DNA from 3 places in the Pseudomonas sp. VD-NE ins genome. Region 3 is predicted to be linked to each of the others. Evidence: predicted binding sites of a transcription regulator. Region 3 holds the regulator's gene; each other region holds the start of a gene.
What was found. Region 3 encodes FliA, which starts transcription of late flagellar genes. Its sites were predicted from a motif close to CTAAAGTTTNNNNNNNNNNNGCCGNTAA; they were not measured.
Positions count from the first base shown of each region.

Region 1 (7,049 bases), 1.7 Mb from region 3:
AACTGACCCACGCATTCCTGCCGCCCGCGCTGTTGAGCATTCTGCCGCTGGAGCAACTGGAAGGCGTGCAAGTGATGACCGGCGGCGATGTCTGCGAGCCGTTCGTCATCGAGCAGCTGACCCGTCAGGGCACGTTGCACAACCTTTACGGCCCGACCGAAGCTACCGTGCTGATCACTGCGCGTCAGCTCAAACCCGGCGACAGCAACCGCAGCCTCGGCGCGCCGATCGCCAACAGCCAAGTGCTGATTCTCGATGACGATTTGCAACCGGTGCCAGAGCACACCGTCGGTGAATTGTTCATCGTCGGCCCCGGTGTTTGCCTCGGTTATCTGAACAACCCACAGCAGACCGCCGAGCGCTATCTGACCTTGAATCTGCCGGACGGCCAAACGTTGCGCGCCTACCGCAGCGGTGACATGGCCAGGTGGGGCGAGGACGGTATCGAGCTGTGTGGACGGCGCGACAATCAGGTGAAGATCCGCGGTTTCCGGGTCGAACCGGAAGAGATCGAACGCTGCCTGCGCGAGAGCCAGTTGTACCGGCAAGTGGCGGTGGTGATCGACAGTCAGCGACGGATTCTGGCGTTCCTCGCCCAGCCACAATCGGACACCGCGCGCGAAACACTGAAGGCCCACGCCCGGCAGTTTTTGCCCGACTACATGCAACCCGTGGCGTGGACTGAATTGTCGAGCATGCCGTTCGCCAGCAACGGCAAGGTCGACCGCAAAGCGCTGGTGGAACTGCCGGTGAGCGTGCAGGACAGCGGCCCGAAACGCCTGCCGACGAATCCCGACGAAGCGCTGCTGCTGGAAATTTGGGCAGAGTTGCTGGAGCTGCCGAACAGCGATATTTCCACCGACGAAAGCTTCTTCAACCTCGGTGGCCACTCGATCCTGCTGTCACGGATGTTGCTGCGGCTGCGTGAGGAGTTCGGCCGCAGCATCTCGATCAACCGCTTCATCGAACTGCCGACCATCATCAAACTCGCGACGCTGGTGCGTGGCACCGATGACAGCGCCGTACTCAGCGCTCAGGCCATGACCGACGCCGAGCGTGCACTGGAAATCGAACCGCTGCCGATCAGCCGCATGGGCGATGTGCATAAAGTCATCGTCACCGGCGCCAACAGTTTTGTCGGCGTGCACATCGTCGAGGCGCTGCTCGGTTGGGGTGCCAGCGAAGTGGCCTGTCTGGTGCGCGACGGCGGCGGGAAAACAGCAGCGCAACGATTTGCCGAGTCTCTGCGGGAAAACCGCGTGGAGCATCTGGATCTGAGCAGGGTGCGGGTTTACGCGGCCGACATTACGCGCCCACAACTGGGCCTGAACGACGAAGATTATCAACGTCTGGATCGTGAGTTCGGCGCGTTGGTGCACAACGCCGCCAACGTCAATCACGTGCTCGATTACGAGTCGCTGGCGGCGGACAACGTCGAGCCGATTTTCGCGCTGCTGCGCCTGTGCGAAGGGCAGAGTAAAAAGGTCTTCAATTTTGTCTCGACGCTATCGGCTTCAAGCACGGTCGACGACGCCGGCCAGGTGCTGGAATTGCCCGCGGCACTGACGCCACCGATCTACATTCGCAACGGTTACAACCTGTCGAAATGGGTCGGCGAGCGCATCCTCGAACGAGCGCGGGAACGCGGTGTGCTAGTCAATCTGTATCGCCCCGGCAACATCAGTTTCAACAGCTTGAGCGGTGTTTGTCAGCCGCACAAAAACCGTTTGATGCTGATGCTCAAAGGCTCGATCCAGCTCGGCCAGGTGCCGGCTTTCGCACTGAATTTCGACCTGATGCCGGTGGACTTTCTCGCCCGTTTCATTGCCTTCCACGCCAGTCGTTATTCGCCGGAACGTGCGGTGTTCAACCTGCATAACCCCGAGCCATTGAGCTGGGACGCCTACGTCGCGTCGTTCCGCGAAACCGGCAGCGAGTTCGCGTTGGTCAGCGTCGCTGACTGGCAGCAGCAACTCGGGCGTGTCGATGCCGACAACGCGCTGTTCGGCGTGCTCGGTTTCTACCTCAACGGCTTTGAAGAAGACATCGGCGACATCTCCCTGATCGGCCACGCCAACGCCGAGGCCGGCGTGCAGCAAATGGGCGCGCATTACCCGCAGAAATCCCCGGCGCTGCTGCGTCGCGGCTGCGACTACCTGAAAGAAATCAACTTCATCTGATCCATCAAAAAGGAGCAACACCATGAGCAATTTGCAACCGGACACCCTGATCAAAAATCCGCATGGCTGCCACGTTGTATCTTGGGTAGAAGTGCCGGCGGGCGCTACGCAAGTCTGGGCGGTGGTCGGCAATTTCGGCGGTTTCGAGCGTTTCATCCCGGCGCTGTCGCACATCGAGATGACCGGTGAGGGCGTGTCCTCGCTGCGCAAGAAATGCTTCAAGGATGGCAACGTGGTGGTCGAACAACTCAACTCCCGCGATGAGCAGGCCCGAAGCATGACCTGGACGACGATTTACAACACGTTGGGGGTGGCGAATCTGTGGGCGGCGATGAATGTGGAGTCGCTGGGCGCAGGTAAATCCCGGGCGACGTGGACGATCATTGCCGAGCCGGCTTCGGGGGGTGAAGAGGCGCTGCCGGGGTTCAAGGATTTTGTGCAGGGGTTTGCGGATGATGCGATGGGGAATGTGCTGAAGCTGTTTGTTTAAGGCTTCGGCTTTGCGGTGATTGCACCACCGCTTTCGCGAGCAAGCTCGCTCCCACAGGGTATTGGGTGTTCACACATGTTGTGTTCAACCAAAAATCCTGTGGGAGCGAGCTTGCTCGCGAAGAACGATAACGCGGTCTGCAATCTGAAAAATCAGATCTTGAAGCTGTCGACCAGTTGCTTCAGGCGATTGGCCTGCTGCGACAACGCATCACAATCCTTCAACGTTTCATTGAGGTTGGCCACGCTCTGCTGGTTCAACAGGTTGATCTGGTTAACGTCGACGTTGAGGGTTTCCACCACGGCGGTCTGCTCTTCGGTCGCCGCTGCTACCGACTGGTTCATACCGTCGATTTCACCAATGCGCTGAGTCACGCTGACCAAGCGCAAACCGGCCTGATTGGCCACTTCCACGCTTTGCTCGCTGGAGGCCTGGCTAGCGTTCATGGTGGTCACCGCTTCGCGCGAACCGATCTGCAGCGAGGTGATCATCTTGTGGATCTCTTCCGCCGATTCCTGGGTGCGATGGGCGAGGTTACGCACCTCATCCGCCACCACCGCAAAACCACGTCCGGCTTCACCGGCACGCGCCGCTTCGATTGCGGCGTTAAGTGCCAGCAGGTTGGTTTGCTGCGAAATACCTTTGATCACATCGAGGATGTGGCCGATGTTGTCGGTGCTGGCGTTCAGGGTTTCGATCTGCGTGCACGACAGGCTGATCTTCTGCGACAACTCGGTCATCGCCTGAATCGTCTGCTCGACCACTTGACGACCGTCATCGGCCTGCTCGCTGGCGCCGCTGGCGTGCTGCGAAGCATCGGCAGCATTGCGCGCGATTTCCTGAGTGGCCGCGCCCAGTTCGTTGATCGCCGCAGCCACGCTGTTGGTGCGCGCACTTTGCTCGTCGGAGCCGATGATCGAGGCGTTGGACGACGCCATCACCCGTTGCGACAAGTCATGCACATGACGGGTTGCCGAGGACACTTCGGAAATCGACGCGTGGATCCGTTCAACGAACTGGTTGAAGGCGCTGCCCAGTTCACCGAACTCGTCTTTGCTCTCGACCACCAGGCGACGGGTCAGGTCGCCTTCACCCTGAGCGATGTCCTGCATCGCGCGGCCCATGGTGGTCAGCGGACGCATCAACACGTTGATCAACAGGCTCAGCAGCAGCGCAATGGCGGCCACGGCGACAAACATCGCGATCAACGCCGAGGTACGGAATTGGCTGAGTGCGGCGTAGGCCTTGTCGCGATCGATCGACAGACCGATGTACCACTGCGCGTTCGGCAGGTCGCTGACCGGAGTGAACGACAGAATACGTTCCTGACCGTTGAGCACGACGTTCTGGTTGCCCTTCTCGATGCGCACGCTGGTGTTCGGGTAGATGTCTTTCAGGTTTTTCATGACCTGATCTTTATCCGGGCTGACGATCACCTGACCGTCGGCACTGACCAGGAACGCATGGCCAAGGCCACCGAAGTCCACCGAGTTGATGATCTTCACCAGAGTTTCCAGGCTCAGGTCACCACCGACCACACCGAGCAGTTCGCCGTTCTTTTTCACCGGCATGGCAATGGTCACCACCAGCCCGCCGACAGCAGCCATATACGGCGGCGTCAGCATGGTTTTGTCAGCTACCACGGCTTGCTTGTACCAAGGGCGCTGACGCGGGTCGTAGCCGTCAGGCATCTTCGCGTCAGGGCGTTGGGTGAACACACCGTTGGCCTGACCGACGTAGGTGAACTGGAAGTTCGAAGTGAACGCTGGTTGATCGACCAGACCCGGGAAGTCCGCGTCCTTACCCTGATGGGCAACGTTCTGCGCGAGGTTTTCCAGCACCAGAATCCGCCCGCTCATCCAGTTCTGTACGCTGCTGGCGGTCAGATCACCGGCCTGCTGCACAGAAGACTGAAGGTTCTGGCGAATGGTGTTTCGCTGCAGGTAGTCGTTGTAGAGGGTGAACAGCGCGAACGCCAGGACCACGACGCCCGAGGCGGCCAACAGGATTTTATGGCTGAACTTGAGATTCATTTCATGGGACTTCTTATGCGAAAAGTGGGGATGCGTTCCGGATGCAACATTCCATGTACAGCGCAGGCAGCGTTCTTCTGGCCGCTCTACTTTGGTGCACGCATGTCTCACCAGTCTGTCGGCACGTATCGGAGAAATCTTAGGGCTGAGTGGGAAATGGATGGCATTTCTGGCGGATTCCCGCCGAACGGCGTGCCAGAGCGTTCTCCACGATGTTTTTCAGGGCTGATGTTCGGGTGGCAGTTGCAAATTTGGTAACCCTTGATGACAATGCGAGTAATTATCATTTGTGACGTTCGCGTTCATGTCCTCACCTGAGTTTGCAGTACAGGCGCTTTACAGTAGTCATCACGGCTGGCTTAACGCTTGGCTGCGCGCACGGCTGGGCAATGCGGCGGATGCCGCAGATCTGGCTCAGGACACCTTTGTCCGTCTGCTGCAGCGCACCGAACGCCTCGAACTCAAGGCGCCGCGTGCCTTCCTGCGGACCATCGCTCGTGGGTTGGTGATCGACCATTGGCGCCGCGAAGAAATCGAACGCGCTTATCTGGAAACCATCGCTCATTTACCCGAAGCCGAAACGCCAAGCGCCGAAGCCCGGGCGCTGGTGATCGAGCTTCTGGAAAGCATCGCGCGCATGCTTGAAGGACTGAAGCCGAAAGTGCGTCAGGCGTTTCTGCTGGCGCAGTGCGAAGGTTTGACCCACAAGCAGATTGCCGAGCAGATGGGACTGTCGTTGCGTTCGGTGGAACGTTATGTCGCCGATGCGCTGTATCACTGTTATGTGCTGCGGTACGAAAGCTGATGCCTGTGGATAACGCCGCACTCGGTCGCCGCGCCGAGCCTCAGCAACAAGTGGTCAAACAAGCCATTCATTGGCTGCTGCGCCTGCGCAATAACCATGGCAATTCGCGGTTGAATCGCCAGTGCGAACAGTGGCGTGCCGAACACCATGAGCATGAACTGGCCTGGCAACGGGTGCAGTCGCTGCAAGCCGAACTGAGCAACAATCTACGCGCGGTGCCCGGCGCGCACGTGGCATTCAATACACTGGAAAACAGTGCGCAGGGTTTGGGCCGGCGACAGGCGTTGAAGCTATTGTCTGGCGCATTGCTGATGGGCTCCGCTGCATGGCTGGCCAAGGACACTGCCGCTTGGCAGCAATGGAACGCCGATTACGCTACGGCAACTGGCGAGCGGCGCGGCTTCCAGTTGCCGGATGGCACGCGGATCGAACTCAACACCGCCAGTGCGGTGGATCTCGATTACACCGCGCAGCAGCGGCTAATCAAACTGACCCGCGGCGAGATCATCGTCACCTGTGGCGGCTCCGACGAGGGCGCGCCGTCTGATCGGCCGCTGCGGGTACAAAATCGTCACGGGACTTATGAGCCCCTCGATGCCCGATTCATCCTGCGTCAGGACAATGACTGCACGCGGCTCAGCGTCACCCATGGCCAGGTTGCCATCCACTCCGGCGGCACCTCGGTAGAAGCACTCGCCGGGCAGAGTTATCTGATCGACCATCACCAGGTCCGCCCGGCCCCGACGCTGGACATGGACGCTGGCGCTTGGGTCGATGGCTTGATCGTCACGCGCAATATGCGTCTGGGTGATTTCCTCAGCGAAGTCAGCCGTTATCGTCAGGGCTTTCTGAATTGCGCGCCGGAAGTGGCGGACCTGCGCCTGTCCGGCGTATTCCGTCTGGAAGACACCGACAAGCTATTGGCGATTCTGCCGCAGACGTTGCCGGTGCAATTGCGCTATCGCACGCGTTGGTGGGTGACGCTGGAGCGCGTCGCTTGAAATTATTCTGGCGGGTTTTCGCAGCGGGTCCGGCTTAGTCAGTAAGCACTTCAACTCAAGCGTTTGCGACTTCCTACGGAAACCTACAATGACTGTCCGCGCCACCTGTAAGAACTCTCCGAATTCCATTGCCGAATCTGGCCTGTTGCGCCACGCCGTTCGCGCTGCGCTATTTTCGACGGCACTGGGCGTTGGTGTGATGCCTGCTTTGAGCATGGCGGTGACTCCCGCTGGCAGTGAACTCAGCCACCGCTACAACGTGGCTGCGGGCCCTCTCGGCGAGGCGCTGAATCAGTTTGCCCGTCAGGCCGGCATCACGTTGTCGATGACCCCGCAGCAGACTCAAGGCCGGCAATCACCGGGCGTACAGGGTGAATATTCGACCGATCAGGCGTTGAGCCATTTGCTCGGTGGCTCCGGTATGGAATCGGTTAGTCAGGACGGCAGCAGTTACATCCTGCGCCCGCTCGCTGAGAGCGAAGCGCTGGCCTTGCCGACCACCGACATCAAAGGTTTTGCCCTCGGTAATGCGTTGGGCAG
Region 1 covers NZ_CP134772.1:85,588-92,636, reverse strand. Annotated here, with positions in the region: gene RMV17_RS00450 (amino acid adenylation domain-containing protein) at 1-2,180, shown strand, start outside; gene RMV17_RS00445 (SRPBCC family protein) at 2,203-2,670, shown strand; gene RMV17_RS00440 (methyl-accepting chemotaxis protein) at 2,823-4,703, opposite strand; gene RMV17_RS00435 (sigma-70 family RNA polymerase sigma factor) at 5,008-5,508, shown strand; gene RMV17_RS00430 (FecR family protein) at 5,508-6,509, shown strand; gene RMV17_RS00425 (TonB-dependent siderophore receptor) at 6,598-7,049, shown strand, end outside.
Region 1: RMV17_RS00440 (methyl-accepting chemotaxis protein) is a predicted target of FliA. The motif match lies at 4,819-4,846, and genes of this name have one in related genera.

Region 2 (7,049 bases), 2.9 Mb from region 3:
TATTGTTATTGTCGGCGGCGGCGCCGGCGGTCTGGAGTTGGCTACCCGTCTGGGTAAGACTCTGGGCAAACGCGGCACGGCCAGCGTGATGCTGGTCGACGCCAACCTGACGCACATCTGGAAGCCTCTGCTGCACGAAGTGGCCGCCGGCTCGCTGAACTCTTCCGAAGACGAACTCAACTATGTTGCCCAGGCCAAATGGAACCACTTCGAGTTCCAGCTGGGGCGCATGAGCGGGCTCGATCGCGCGCAGAAGAAAATTCAACTGGCAGCGACTTACGACGAAAACGGCGTCGAACTGGTGCCGGCACGTGAAGTGCAGTACGACTCGCTGGTGATCAGCGTCGGCAGCACCACCAACGATTTCGGCACGCAGGGCGCGGCGCAGCACTGCCTGTTCCTCGACACGCGCAAACAGGCCGAGCGCTTCCACCAGCAACTGCTGAATCACTATCTGCGTGCCCATGCCGGGCAAACCGATGTGGTCGAGCAGATCAGCGTCGCGATCGTCGGCGCTGGCGCCACGGGCGTCGAGCTGGCGGCAGAACTGCACAATGCCGCCCATGAACTGGCGGCGTATGGTCTGGACCGGATCAAACCGGAAAACATGCACATCACCCTGATCGAAGCCGGGCCACGGGTGTTGCCTGCCCTGCCGGAGCGCATCAGCGGGCCCGTGCACAAGACCCTGGAAAAACTCGGGGTCAATGTGATGACCAACGCTTCGGTCAGCGAAGTGACCGCCGATAGCCTGATCACTGCCGATGGCAATGAGATCAAGGCCAGCCTGAAGGTCTGGGCGGCGGGTATTCGCGCACCGGGTTTCCTCAAGGACATCGACGGCCTGGAAACCAACCGCATCAATCAGCTGCAAGTGTTACCGACCCTGCAAACCACCCGTGACGAGAACATCTTCGCCTTCGGTGATTGCGCTGCGTGCCCACAACCGGGCACCGATCGCAATGTGCCGCCGCGTGCACAAGCCGCGCACCAACAGGCGTCTCTGCTGGCCAAGTCGCTGAAATTGCGCATCGAAGGCAAGACCCTGCCGGAGTACAAGTACACCGACTACGGCTCACTGATCTCGCTGTCGAGTTTTTCGGCTGTGGGTAACTTGATGGGCAACCTGACCGGCAGCGTGATGCTCGAAGGCTGGCTGGCGCGGATGTTTTACGTGTCGCTGTACCGCATGCACCAGATGGCGTTGTACGGGCCGTTCCGCACGGCGATGCTGATGCTGGGCAGCAAGATTGGCCGTGGCACTGAACCGCGTCTGAAACTGCACTAAAACCTGTGGGAGCGGGCTTGCTCGCGAAAGCTTCTGATCAGTCGCATCAACATTGACTGACAGAACGCTTTCGCGAGCAAGCTCGCTCCCACAATGTTTTGTGTTGATCGAAAGATCTGTTTCGTACTGTATCCCCGCCCCACATTTCCGACCTTCGCTTACAAACTCCCCTGCTGCGCGACACAGACGCGATACACCGCGACCGCTTAATGGCCACACCCGAGCAACACCTGCTCAGGCAATCGTCCTTAACGTGTGGTTGCGCAGTGCAGCCCAGGAGAATGTAAATGTCCCGTACTTCGTCCCTCGGTAAAAAATCCATTGGCCTGATCGGCGCAGCCCTGGCGGGCGGCTTGATGTTGTCCGGTTCGGTGTTTGCCGCCCAGCCACTGGCGCAGGGCTACATGGTTGCGTCGGCGGAAACCTCGGTGAAAGCGCCGGAAGGCAAATGCGGTGAAGGTAAATGCGGCGACGCCTCAATGGCCAAGACGGACAGCGATGGTGACGGCAAGGTCTCCCGCGCCGAATTTCTGAAAGTCGCGCCGAAGTCAGACTTCGACAAGATCGACACCAACCATGACGGTTTCATCGACGAGCAAGAGGCCTACAACAACGTGAAGGCCAACTTTGAAGCCAACGGCAAGAAGATGCCAAAAGGCTTGTTCGAGCACCTGAAAGATCAAGACGGCGCTTGATCGACAGTAAAAAACAAGCCGCGCTTCTCCTGAGAGAAACGCGGCTTTTTCACGTCTGCCCGTTTACAACTGGAAGCGCCGCACCATGCCCTGCAAGGCGTTAGCCAGTTGCGACAATTCATGGCTGGAGGCACTGGTCTGGTTAGCGCCAGCGGCAGAACGTACCGACAAATCACGAATATTCACCAGGTTGCGATCCACTTCCCGCGCGACTTGCGCTTGTTCTTCCGCCGCGCTGGCAATGACCAGATTGCGCTCATGAATCTCATGCACCGACGCGGTAATGGTTTGCAGCGCCTCACCGGCACGCTCTGCCAACGCCAGCGTGGTCGTCGCCCGCGCCGTGCTGGCCTGCATCGAATCCAGCGCCAGGCTCGAACCGCTGCGCATGCCCTGGACCATCTGTTCGATTTCCTGAGTCGATTGCTGCGTACGATAAGCCAGTGCCCGTACTTCATCGGCCACTACGGCGAAGCCTCGCCCGCTCTCGCCGGCCCGTGCCGCTTCAATCGCTGCGTTGAGCGCCAGCAGGTTGGTCTGCTCGGCAATCGCCCGGATCACGTCGAGCACTTTGCCGATGTCCTGCGACTGGTTGGCCAGTGATTGCACCAACTCACCGGTCTGTTGCACATCGCTGGCCAGAGCATTGATGGCCGTGGCGGTCTCACTGACACGCACCTGGCCCAGATGCGCCGACTCGCTGGACTGGCGAGTCGCGTCAGACGTCGACACCGCATTGCGTGCGACCTCTTCCACCGCTGCCGTCATCTGGTTGACGGCGGTCGCGGCCTGTTCGATTTCATTGTTCTGTTGTTGCAACCCCTGTGTGCTGTCGAGCGTCACCGCATTGAGTTCATCGGCAGCGGTTGCAAGTTGCGTGGCCGAGCCGCTGATGCCTTGCAGCGTCTCTCGCAGGTTCTGCTGCATAGTCGCCAAGGCTTTGAGCAAACGACTGACTTCATCGTTGCCATGGGTTTCGATTGGCCGGGTCAGATCACCCTGCGCCACACTTTCTGCTGCACTCACGGCACTGCTCAACGGACGAACGATACTGCGCGTGAGCATCATCGCCAGTGCCACCGTGGCCAGCGCGGCCAAGGCAATGAACAAGCTGACAATCGTCCGCGAGTTTTCGTAGTGCGCAGCGGACTTCTGGCTTTCGGCGGCGACCTGTTTGGCAAACAGATCCGCCAGATCGTTGAGTTGTTTGCCGGAGCCATCGACGACGGTTTTCATGTCGACCAGCAACAATTTGGTCAATTCATCACGCTTGCCTTGCTCGGCGAGGGCGAAGGATTGAGCGATGCCGCTGCGATAGGCAGCGAAGGTTTTCTTGAACTGGTCGTATAGCTGCTGGCCTTCCGGGCTGTTGACCAGTTTGTCGTAAGCAGCGATTTTCTCGCTCAGCTCTTTGTCGCGGGTGTCCATCTGGCTGCGGTAGGTGGCGATATTGTTCGCGTCCTGATCCAGCGCCATGCGCAGCGAGATGGTGCGGATGCGCAGCATGATCTCGCGAATCTCATCGCCGCCACGAATGCTCGGCAGCCACTGATTTTCTACCGCGACCTCGCTGTCGCGAATACTCGACATCTGCCCGAGCGCAAAAACGCCGAGCAAGGCCACCAACACCGCGATCAGGGCGAACCCCAGGGCCGCCCGGGGAGCAATATTCAACTGACGAAGCAACATGACGAACGCCCTTATTCTTGTATTGGCAGATTCAAGGGGCGAAAGCCATGGCAGTCCCCTCGTGTTAGCGGGCTATCGGCAGGTTGTATGATGACTTGAAGGGGAAATGAGTTTTTGTCGGACAAAAAAAATCCCCGTATCTTTCGATACGAGGATTTTTAATATGGTCGGGGTAAGGGGATTCGAACTCCTGACATCCTGCTCCCAAAGCAGGCGCGCTACCGGACTGCGCTATACCCCGGTAAAAAAAAGGCGACCTTTCAAAGATCGCCTTCTTCGATCAGCGCTTTTGGCCTCTGATCTTAAGATTCGATCCCAGCGTTAACTGGTTTCAAAAATGGTGGGTCGTGTGGGATTCGAACCTACGACCAATTGGTTAAAAGCCAACTGCTCTACCAACTGAGCTAACGACCCAAAAATGGTCGGGGTAAGGGGATTCGAACTCCTGACATCCTGCTCCCAAAGCAGGCGCGCTACCGGACTGCGCTATACCCCGGTTTGAAATTGGCTCCGTGACCAGGACTCGAACCTGGGACCCAATGATTAACAGTCATTTGCTCTACCGACTGAGCTATCACGGAACTACATATTTCAATTTACAACGGTGAAACTTGTTGCATCTAGTCACTCGTTCGCATCGCTGCGTTCGTGTGTCTGAGGCGCGCTATTCTACAACCTAGAACACCTCTGTCAACCCCCTAAATTGCTTTCAAGTTAATGATTTGCAACTTATTTCAGATTTCAACTCAGTGAGCTGAGACCGTCTTGGCGACTGACTGCGGGGCGCACTTTACAAGCCTTTTCCTTTGAGTTCAACAGCCTAACGAAAAAAAAGGCCTCACGAGGTGAGGCCTTCCTTTTTTCATTGGCGCTTTGACTCAGTTGAAAACGATTTCGTCGTTCTCGACCTTGCCGGTCGCCGTGTCGCCTGGCATGAAGTGACCCGAGAGGATCAATTGCGCCAGCGGGTTTTCGATCCAGCGCTGAATCGCCCGTTTCAAGGGACGTGCGCCATACACCGGGTCGTAACCAACAGCGATCAGCTTGTCCATTGCCTCTGGACTGAGTTCCAGCTTCAGCTCGCGCTCGGCCAGACGAGTACGCAGACGGCCCAACTGGATCTCGGTAATGCCCGCAATCTGATCCCGTGCCAAAGGCTCGAAGATCACCACTTCGTCGACCCGGTTGATGAACTCCGGACGGAAGTGCGACGTCAGCGCATCCATGACGGCAGCACGCTGAGCCTCGCGATCACCGACCAGCTCCTGAATCTGCACAGAGCCGAGGTTCGAGGTCATGACGATCACGGTATTGCGGAAGTCCACCGTGCGGCCATGGCTGTCGGTCAGGCGACCATCCTCGAGCACTTGCAGCAAGATGTTGAACACATCCGGATGCGCCTTCTCGACTTCGTCCAGCAGGATCACCGAATAAGGCTTGCGACGTACCGCCTCAGTCAGGTAACCGCCCTCTTCATAACCGACGTATCCCGGTGGCGCACCGATCAAGCGAGCCACGGAATGTTTCTCCATGAACTCGGACATGTCGATCCGTACCATCGCCTCTTCCGTATCAAAGAGGAATTCGGCCAGCGCCTTGCACAGCTCGGTTTTACCGACACCGGTCGGGCCGAGGAACATGAACGAGCCGCTCGGACGATTCGGGTCGGACAATCCGGCCCGCGAACGCCGTACCGCGTTGGCCACAGCGACCACCGCCTCTTCCTGACCGATCACCCGTTTGTGCAACAGGCTTTCCATCTTCATCAGCTTGTCGCGCTCGCCTTCGAGCATTTTCGACACTGGAATGCCGGTCCACTTCGACACAACTTCGGCAATCTCTTCCTCAGTCACCTTGCTGCGCAGCAACTGGTTCTCGCTCTTGCCGTGCTGATCGACCATTTGCAGGCTGCGTTCCAGATCCGGGATCACCCCGTACTGCAATTCGGCCATGCGATTGAGGTCGCCTTTACGGCGCGCGGCCTCCAGCTCCTGACGCGACTGTTCGATCTTCTGCTGAATCTGTGCAGAACCCTGCACCTCGGCTTTTTCCGAGTTCCAGATTTCTTCCAGATCGGAATACTCGCGTTCGAGGCGGACAATTTCTTCCTGGAGTTTCTCCAGACGTTTCATCGCCGCTTCGTCGCTTTCTTTCTTCAGCGCCTGGGATTCCACCTTCAACTGAATCAGGCGACGTTCCAGGCGATCGAGCACTTCCGGCTTGGAGTCGATTTCCATGCGGATGCGGCTGGCGGCCTCGTCGATCAGGTCGATGGCCTTGTCGGGCAACTGCCGGTCAGTGATGTAGCGATGGCTGAGCTTGGCCGCGGCGATGATCGCGCCGTCGGTGATTGCCACCTTGTGGTGAACCTCGTAACGCTCTTTAAGGCCACGCAGGATGGCAATGGTGTCTTCTTCGCTCGGCTCATCCACCAGGACTTTCTGGAAGCGTCGCTCAAGCGCCGCGTCCTTCTCTATATATTGGCGGTACTCGTTGAGCGTGGTCGCGCCAACGCAGTGCAACTCACCGCGCGCCAGCGCAGGCTTGAGCATGTTGCCGGCATCCATCGAGCCTTCGCCTTTACCGGCGCCAACCATGGTGTGCAGTTCGTCGATAAACAGAATGATCTGCCCTTCCTGCTTCGACAGCTCGTTGAGCAGCGATTTCAGGCGTTCTTCGAATTCACCGCGATACTTGGCACCGGCAATCAGCGCGCCCATATCCAGCGAGAGCAGACGCTTGCCTTTGAGGCCGTCCGGCACTTCGCCGTTGATGATGCGCTGGGCCAGACCTTCGGCAATCGCGGTTTTACCCACGCCAGGTTCGCCGATCAGCACCGGATTGTTCTTGGTGCGGCGTTGCAGAACCTGAATGGTGCGACGAATTTCGTCATCACGACCGATCACCGGATCGAGCTTGCCGTCTTCGGCGCGCTTGGTCAGGTCGACGGTGTATTTATCCAGCGCTTGGCGCGACTCTTCGTGGTTGGCGTCGTTTACCGCTTCGCCGCCACGCAGGTTGTTGATCGCGTTTTCCAGGGCTTTCTTGCTCACGCCCTGGCCGAGCAGCAACTTGCCGAGCTTGCTGTTCTCGTCCATTGCAGCGAGCAACACCAGTTCACTGGAAATGAACTGGTCGCCCTTCTGCTGGGCCAGGCGGTCAGCCTGATTGAGCAGGCGCGCCAGATCCTGCGACATGTTGACGTCGCCGGTCGGGTTCTGGATTTTCGGTAATTGGTCGAGCTCTTTGGTCAGCTCTTTACGCAAGCTGTTGACGTCGAAGCCCACCTGCATCAGCAGAGGTTTGATCGAACCACCCTGCTGCTCAAGCATGGCTTGCATCAAGTGCGCCGGCTCAATCGCCGGATGATCGTGGCC
Region 2 covers NZ_CP134772.1:5,664,176-5,671,224, forward strand. Annotated here, with positions in the region: gene RMV17_RS25230 (NAD(P)/FAD-dependent oxidoreductase) at 1-1,288, shown strand, start outside; gene RMV17_RS25235 (hypothetical protein) at 1,576-1,983, shown strand; gene RMV17_RS25240 (methyl-accepting chemotaxis protein) at 2,047-3,672, opposite strand; tRNA gene RMV17_RS25245 (tRNA-Pro) at 3,837-3,913, opposite strand; tRNA gene RMV17_RS25250 (tRNA-Lys) at 4,011-4,086, opposite strand; tRNA gene RMV17_RS25255 (tRNA-Pro) at 4,092-4,168, opposite strand; tRNA gene RMV17_RS25260 (tRNA-Asn) at 4,178-4,253, opposite strand; gene clpB (ATP-dependent chaperone ClpB) at 4,551-7,049, opposite strand, start outside.
Region 2: RMV17_RS25240 (methyl-accepting chemotaxis protein) is a predicted target of FliA. The motif match lies at 3,745-3,772, and genes of this name have one in related genera.

Region 3 (7,049 bases):
GACCGCCGCTGAACCGCTGAGCGAGCCGACTTACGCCGCCCCGGCGCGTCCGGCCCCGGCGCCTGCGCAGTCTTCCGGTGGTGTTGATCCGCGTGCACTGGATTCGATGCGTTTTGAATTGAACAGCCTGCGCGAGCTGATGGAAGTCCAGCTCGGCACCCTGGCCTGGAATCAGCTGCAAGGCAGCCGTCCGGCGCAAGCCAACCTGTATCGCCGTCTGCAACGTATCGGCCTGTCCGGGCCGTTGTCGCGCGATCTGCTGGCGATGATCACTGATATCGAAGAACCGCGTCAGGCCTGGCGCATGCTCCTTGCGCATCTGGCGCGGATGATTGCCGTGCCGGAAGTCGAGCCGCTGGAAGAGGGCGGTGTGATCGCCATGGTCGGCCCTGCCGGCATGGGCAAGACCACTACACTCGCCAAGCTTGCCGCGCGTTATGTGCTGAAATACGGCGCGCAGAATGTCGCGCTGGTGAGCATGGACAGTTTCCGTATCGGTGCGCAGGAACAACTGAAGACGCTGGGCCGCATTCTCAATGTGCCAGTGACTCACGTCGATCCGGGTCAATCGCTGGTGCAAGCGCTGGATCCACTGCTGCGCAAACGCGTGGTTTTGATCGATACTGCCGGCCTGCAAGCCAGCGATCCGGCCCTGCGCATGCAGCTGGAAAGTCTGGCCGGGCGTGGCATTCGCTCAAAAAATTATCTGGTCTTGGCAACCACCAGCCAGAAACAGGTTCTAACCGCCGCTTATCACAGTTACAAGCGTTGCGGGCTAGCCGGCTGCATCCTGACTAAACTGGATGAAACGGCCAGCCTTGGCGAAGTGTTGAGCCTGGCGATCAGTCATGAATTGCCGGTCGCGTACCTGACCGATGGCCCACGGATTCCGGATGATTTGCATCTGCCGCGTCGTCATCAACTGGTCAGCCGCGCCGTCAGCGTGCAAATGCAGGAAGAACCCAGCGAAGAAGCCATGGCTGACATGTTCGCTGATATCTATCACAGCCCGACCAAGCAGGTAGGCTGAGGTATTCATGAACAGTTTTTGTACCTACATCGATGGTCTGCCATGCATTGTTCCGTTTGTGAACGCGCAGCCAGTAATGTGGCCTCCGTCTATGCAAGACAAGGTAAAGAAATAACATGGGCAGCATGCATCCCGTACAGGTGATCGCGGTGACCGGCGGCAAAGGTGGCGTCGGCAAGACTAACGTGTCAGTGAACTTGTCTCTGGCGCTGGCAGAGCTTGGCCGTCGGGTCATGCTGCTGGACGCCGATCTGGGACTGGCGAACGTCGACGTTTTGTTGGGTCTGACCCCTAAACGCACACTGGCCGACGTGATCGAAGGCCGCTGCGAATTGCGCGACGTGCTGTTGCAAGGCCCCGGTGGCATTCGCATCGTGCCGGCGGCGTCCGGCACACAGAGCATGGTCCACCTGAGCCCGGCGCAACATGCCGGTCTGATTCAGGCGTTCAGCGACATCGGCGACAATCTCGACGTACTGGTGATCGACACCGCTGCGGGTATTGGTGACTCGGTAGTCAGTTTCGTACGCGCCGCGCAAGAAGTGTTGCTGGTGGTCTGCGACGAGCCGACGTCCATTACCGACGCCTACGCGCTGATCAAATTGCTCAACCGCGATTACGGCATGAACCGCTTCCGCGTCCTCGCCAACATGGCGCAGAGCCCGCAGGAAGGGCGCAACCTGTTCGCCAAGTTGACCAAGGTCACGGATCGCTTCCTCGACGTCGCTCTACAATACGTCGGCGCCGTGCCTTACGACGAAAGCGTGCGTAAAGCGGTGCAGAAGCAGCGTGCGGTCTATGAAGCCTTCCCGCGTTCCAAGTGCGCGCTGGCGTTCAAGGCCATCGCGCAGAAGGTCGACACCTGGCCGCTGCCCGCCAACCCGCGCGGCCACCTTGAGTTTTTCGTCGAGCGCCTCGTGCAGCAAACGGCAGGGCCCGTGCTATGACCGCAAGCGGTATGAACTACTACAAGAAGTCGGCACGTGACGCGCAGTACGAACTGATCGAGCGTTACGCGCCACTGGTCAAACGCATTGCCTACCACTTGCTGGCACGCTTGCCGGCGAGTGTGCAGGTTGAAGATTTGATCCAGGCCGGGATGATCGGTCTGCTCGAAGTCTCGACCAAATATGACGCCAGCAAAGGCGCCAGTTTCGAAACGTACGCGGGCATTCGAATCCGCGGCGCGATGCTCGACGAAGTGCGCAAAGGGGACTGGGCGCCACGCTCGGTTCACCGCAATACCCGGATGGTCAGCGACGCGATTCGCTCAATTGAAGCTAAAACCGGCCGTGATGCTAAAGATCACGAGGTTGCGGCCGAACTCCAATTGAGTCTCGACGATTACTACGGGATTTTGAATGACACCTTGGGCAGCCGCCTGTTCAGTTTCGACGACCTGCTGCAGGACGGCGAACACGAAGGGCTGCACGAGGATGGCGCGAGTGCTCATCTTGAGCCGTCACGCGATCTGGAAGATGAACGTTTCCAGGCAGCGCTGGCGGACGCGATTGCCAATTTGCCGGAGCGTGAGCGACTGGTGTTGGCGCTGTACTACGACGAAGAGCTGAACCTCAAGGAGATCGGTGAAGTCCTTGGCGTCAGTGAATCGCGGGTCAGCCAGTTACACAGCCAGTGCGCGGCCCGTTTGCGGGGGCGTTTGGGGGAGTGGCGAGCGCGCTGAAGGCAGTGTGGGGACACTGCGAACGAGGCTGGTGCGGTGATGAACGGCACCGGTCTTGCTCTGTTGTGCTCCAGACAGTCTTCGAGTGCTGCGCCGATTGATTGAAGTGGCGCGTCCAGGTGCTGGGCGCGTTTAAGACTGCTTGGAGGTCGAATTGAACAAAGACATGAAAATCCTCATCGTTGATGACTTCTCAACGATGCGGCGGATCATCAAGAACCTGCTGCGTGATCTTGGGTTCACCAACACCGTCGAGGCTGACGATGGCGTGACTGCCATTCCAGTGCTCAACAGCGGAAGCATCGACTTTCTGGTAACAGACTGGAACATGCCGGGCATGACCGGTATCGACCTGCTGCGCCACGTGCGTGCCGATGAAAAACTCAAGCACCTGCCAGTGCTGATGGTGACTGCAGAAGCCAAGCGCGAGCAGATCATTGAAGCCGCTCAGGCCGGTGTAAACGGCTACGTAGTCAAACCTTTCACGGCTCAGGCGTTGAAAGACAAAATCGAGAAGATTTTCGAACGCATCGGCTGATGAACGCGCGGGGGAGCTATGGAGCATAACGAATCTTCACAGGGCGATTTCGAGTCGACCCTGAAAAAACACGCGGTCGAACTGGTCGAAAGCCTTGAAAAAGGCAGGTTCGGCGACGCTGTGCAACTGATCCATGAGCTCAATCAGACCCGTGACCGTGGCCTGTACCAGGAAGTGGGCAAGCTCACACGTGAATTGCACAGTGCGATCGTCAACTTCCAGATCGATCCGAACATGCCGCAGGCCGAGGAAGTGTCGCAAATCACCGACGCCACCGAACGCCTGGGCTATGTGGTCAAGCTGACAGAGGCCGCGGCCAACCGCACCATGGATCTGGTGGAAAGCGCCACGCCGGTGGTCAATGGTCTGGCTGACGAAGCCCAGACGTTGAGCGCCGATTGGGGCCGCTTCATGCGTCGCGAGGTCGGGGCTGAAGAGTTCCGTGAACTGGCGCGCCGGGTCGACGGTTTTCTGTCACGCAGCAGCACGGACAACCGTGCGGTGTCGAGCAATCTCAACGACATCCTGCTGGCCCAGGATTACCAGGACCTCACCGGTCAGGTGATCAAGCGTGTGACCCAACTGGTCACCGAAGTCGAAAGCAATTTGCTCAAACTCGTGCTCATGGCCAGTCAGGTCGACCGCTTTGCGGGCATCGAACATGACCGCGCCGCGATGCTTGCAGAAAAAGATCCACAAAAACATCTCTCGCAGGGTGAAGGTCCGCAGATTCATGCCGATAAACGAGAAGACGTTGTGTCCGGTCAGGACGATGTGGACGATTTGTTATCCAGCCTCGGGTTCTAGAGTTTTGGAATTTTAGGTTTTTTGGGTTTTTAGACCTGTAGGAGCACCCCATTAATGAGCTTCGGCGCCGATGAAGAGATCCTTCAGGATTTCCTGGTTGAGGCCGGCGAGATTCTTGAGCAACTGTCCGAACAACTGGTCGAGCTGGAAAGCCGTCCGGATGACGCAGATCTGCTCAACGCAATTTTTCGCGGTTTCCACACTGTAAAAGGGGGCGCCGGCTTCCTTCAGCTCAATGAGCTGGTGGAGTGCTGTCACATCGCCGAAAACGTGTTCGACATCCTGCGCAAGGGTGAACGTCGCGTTGATGCAGAACTGATGGACGTTGTCCTCGAAGCGCTGGACGCGGTGAACAGCATGTTCACTGAGGTTCGTGAGCGTGCGCCGATCACCGCGGCCACCCCGGAACTGCTGGCCGCCCTGGCGCGTCTGGCCGAACCGCAATCGGCGGACACAGCCCCGGCTTCGCCAGTGGCCGAGATGATCGAAGAACTGGTCGTCGAAGGCGACGCGTCGGGCGACATCACCGATAACGAATTTGAACAGCTGTTGGACTCGCTGAACGCCGTCAAGGCTGAAGCCGAAGCCCCGGCCGCTGCTGCCCCTGTGCAAACGGCCGCTGAAGCCGCGAGCGATGAAATCACCGATGCCGAGTTCGAGTCTTTGCTCGATCAACTGCACGGCAAGGGCCAGTTTGCGGTGGACGCGGTTGCGCCAGCGGCGGCAGCCCCTGCGGCTCCGGCCAAGGGCGACAGCTCTGATATCACCGACGACGAATTCGAAGCCCTGCTCGATCAGTTGCATGGCAAGGGCAACTTTGCCGTCGATGCGCTGGAGTCGGCGATTGCGTCGGCACCTGCGCCAGCCGCACCGGTTGCTGCGGCGGCCGGTAGCGATCTGATCAGCGATCACGAGTTCGAATCGCTGCTCGACGAATTGCACGGCAAAGGCAAGTTCTCCGAAGTCGGCACCGCCGCTGCTGGCAGAGCTTCGACCGTCACCACACCGGCTGCCAAGGCACCGGCCGCTGCTGCAGCGCCCAAGCCTGCTGCCAAGCCTGAGCCGAAAGCCGAAGCGCCAAAACCGGCCGCCGCTGCTGCACCGGCTCCGGCCCGTGCGCCGGCAACACCGCCACCGGAAAAACCGGCGAGCGAAGCCGAAACCACCGTGCGCGTCGACACGGCACGTCTCGACGAAATCATGAACATGGTTGGCGAGCTGGTGCTGGTGCGTAACCGTCTCGTGCGTCTGGGCCTGAACAGCGGCGATGAAGCCATGCAAAAGGCCGTGTCGAACCTCGACGTGGTCACGGCTGACTTGCAGACCGCCGTTATGAAGACGCGGATGCAGCCAATCAAGAAAGTCTTCGGGCGCTTCCCGCGTCTGGTTCGAGATCTGGCGCGTCAGCTCAAGAAAGAGATCAACCTGGAACTGGTGGGTGAAGAAACCGACCTCGACAAAAACCTTGTCGAGGCCCTGGCCGACCCGCTGGTCCACTTGGTGCGCAACGCCGTCGACCACGGCATCGAGTCGCCGGAAGAACGCGAAGCGTCGGGCAAGGCCCGTGGCGGTCGCGTGGTACTGGCAGCCGAGCAAGAGGGCGACCATATCCTGCTGTCGATTTCCGATGACGGCAAAGGCATGGACCCGAACGTCCTGCGCGCCATTGCGGTAAAACGCGGCGTGATGGACAAGGACGCGGCCGATCGCCTCAGCGATACCGAGTGCTACAACCTGATTTTCGCCCCGGGTTTCTCGACCAAGACCGAGATCTCCGACGTGTCCGGCCGCGGTGTCGGCATGGACGTGGTGAAGACCAAGATTTCCCAGCTCAACGGTTCGATCAACATTTACTCGACCAAGGGCCAGGGCTCGAAGATCGTCATCAAGGTGCCGCTGACCCTCGCGATCATGCCAACCCTGATGGTGATGCTCGGCAATCAGGCGTTTGCGTTCCCGTTGGTCAACGTCAACGAAATCTTCCACCTCGACCTGTCGACCACCAACGTCGTCGACGGTCAGGAAGTGGTGATCGTGCGGGACAAGGCGCTGCCATTGTTCTACCTCAAGCGCTGGCTGGTCAGCTCCGCCGCTCACGAAGAGCAGCGTGAAGGCCACGTGGTGATCCTTTCGGTGGGCACTCAGCGGATCGGCTTCGTCGTCGATCAACTGGTCGGTCAGGAAGAAGTGGTCATCAAGCCATTGGGCAAAATGCTGCAGGGCACTCCGGGCATGTCCGGCGCCACCATTACCGGTGACGGCCGCATCGCGCTGATTCTCGATGTTCCAAGCATGCTCAAGCGTTACGCCGCACGGCGTATTTGAATCCGGGGCGGCGGGGCGATAACGTCCCGCCGCACCTAATGGAGTGTTTATGGCAGTCAAAGTCCTGGTGGTGGACGATTCGGGTTTTTTCCGCCGCCGCGTCTCGGAAATTCTTTCTGCGGATCCGAGCATTCAGGTGGTCGGCACCGCAACCAACGGTAAAGAGGCGATTGATCAGGCGCTGGCGCTCAAGCCGGACGTGATCACCATGGACTACGAGATGCCGATGATGGACGGCATCACGGCAGTGCGGCACATCATGCAGCGCTGCCCGACCCCGGTGTTGATGTTCTCCTCGCTGACCCACGAAGGCGCCCGGGTCACCCTCGATGCGCTGGACGCCGGCGCGGTGGATTTCCTGCCGAAGAATTTCGAAGACATCTCGCGTAACCCAGAGAAGGTCAAGCAACTGTTGTGCGAAAAGGTCCATAGCATTTCGCGCAGTAACCGTCGTTTCAGTGCTTACAGCGCACCTGCGCCAGTAGCTGCTCCTGCGCCTGCACCGACCCCAGCTGCGTCCAGCTTCAGCAGCCACAGCAGTCACAGCACCAGTGCGCCAACGCGTCCGGCTCCAGCTCCAGCGCCAACTCGCGCCCCGGCCGCCAGCGCGTCGTCGCCGGCGCCGAAACGCAAGGCCTACAAACTGGTTGCCATCGGTACTTCAA
Region 3 covers NZ_CP134772.1:1,830,707-1,837,755, forward strand. Annotated here, with positions in the region: gene flhF (flagellar biosynthesis protein FlhF) at 1-1,030, shown strand, start outside; gene fleN (flagellar synthesis regulator FleN) at 1,147-1,977, shown strand; gene fliA (RNA polymerase sigma factor FliA) at 1,974-2,714, shown strand; gene RMV17_RS08055 (chemotaxis response regulator CheY) at 2,881-3,252, shown strand; gene RMV17_RS08060 (protein phosphatase CheZ) at 3,271-4,059, shown strand; gene RMV17_RS08065 (chemotaxis protein CheA) at 4,114-6,384, shown strand; gene RMV17_RS08070 (chemotaxis response regulator protein-glutamate methylesterase) at 6,434-7,049, shown strand, end outside.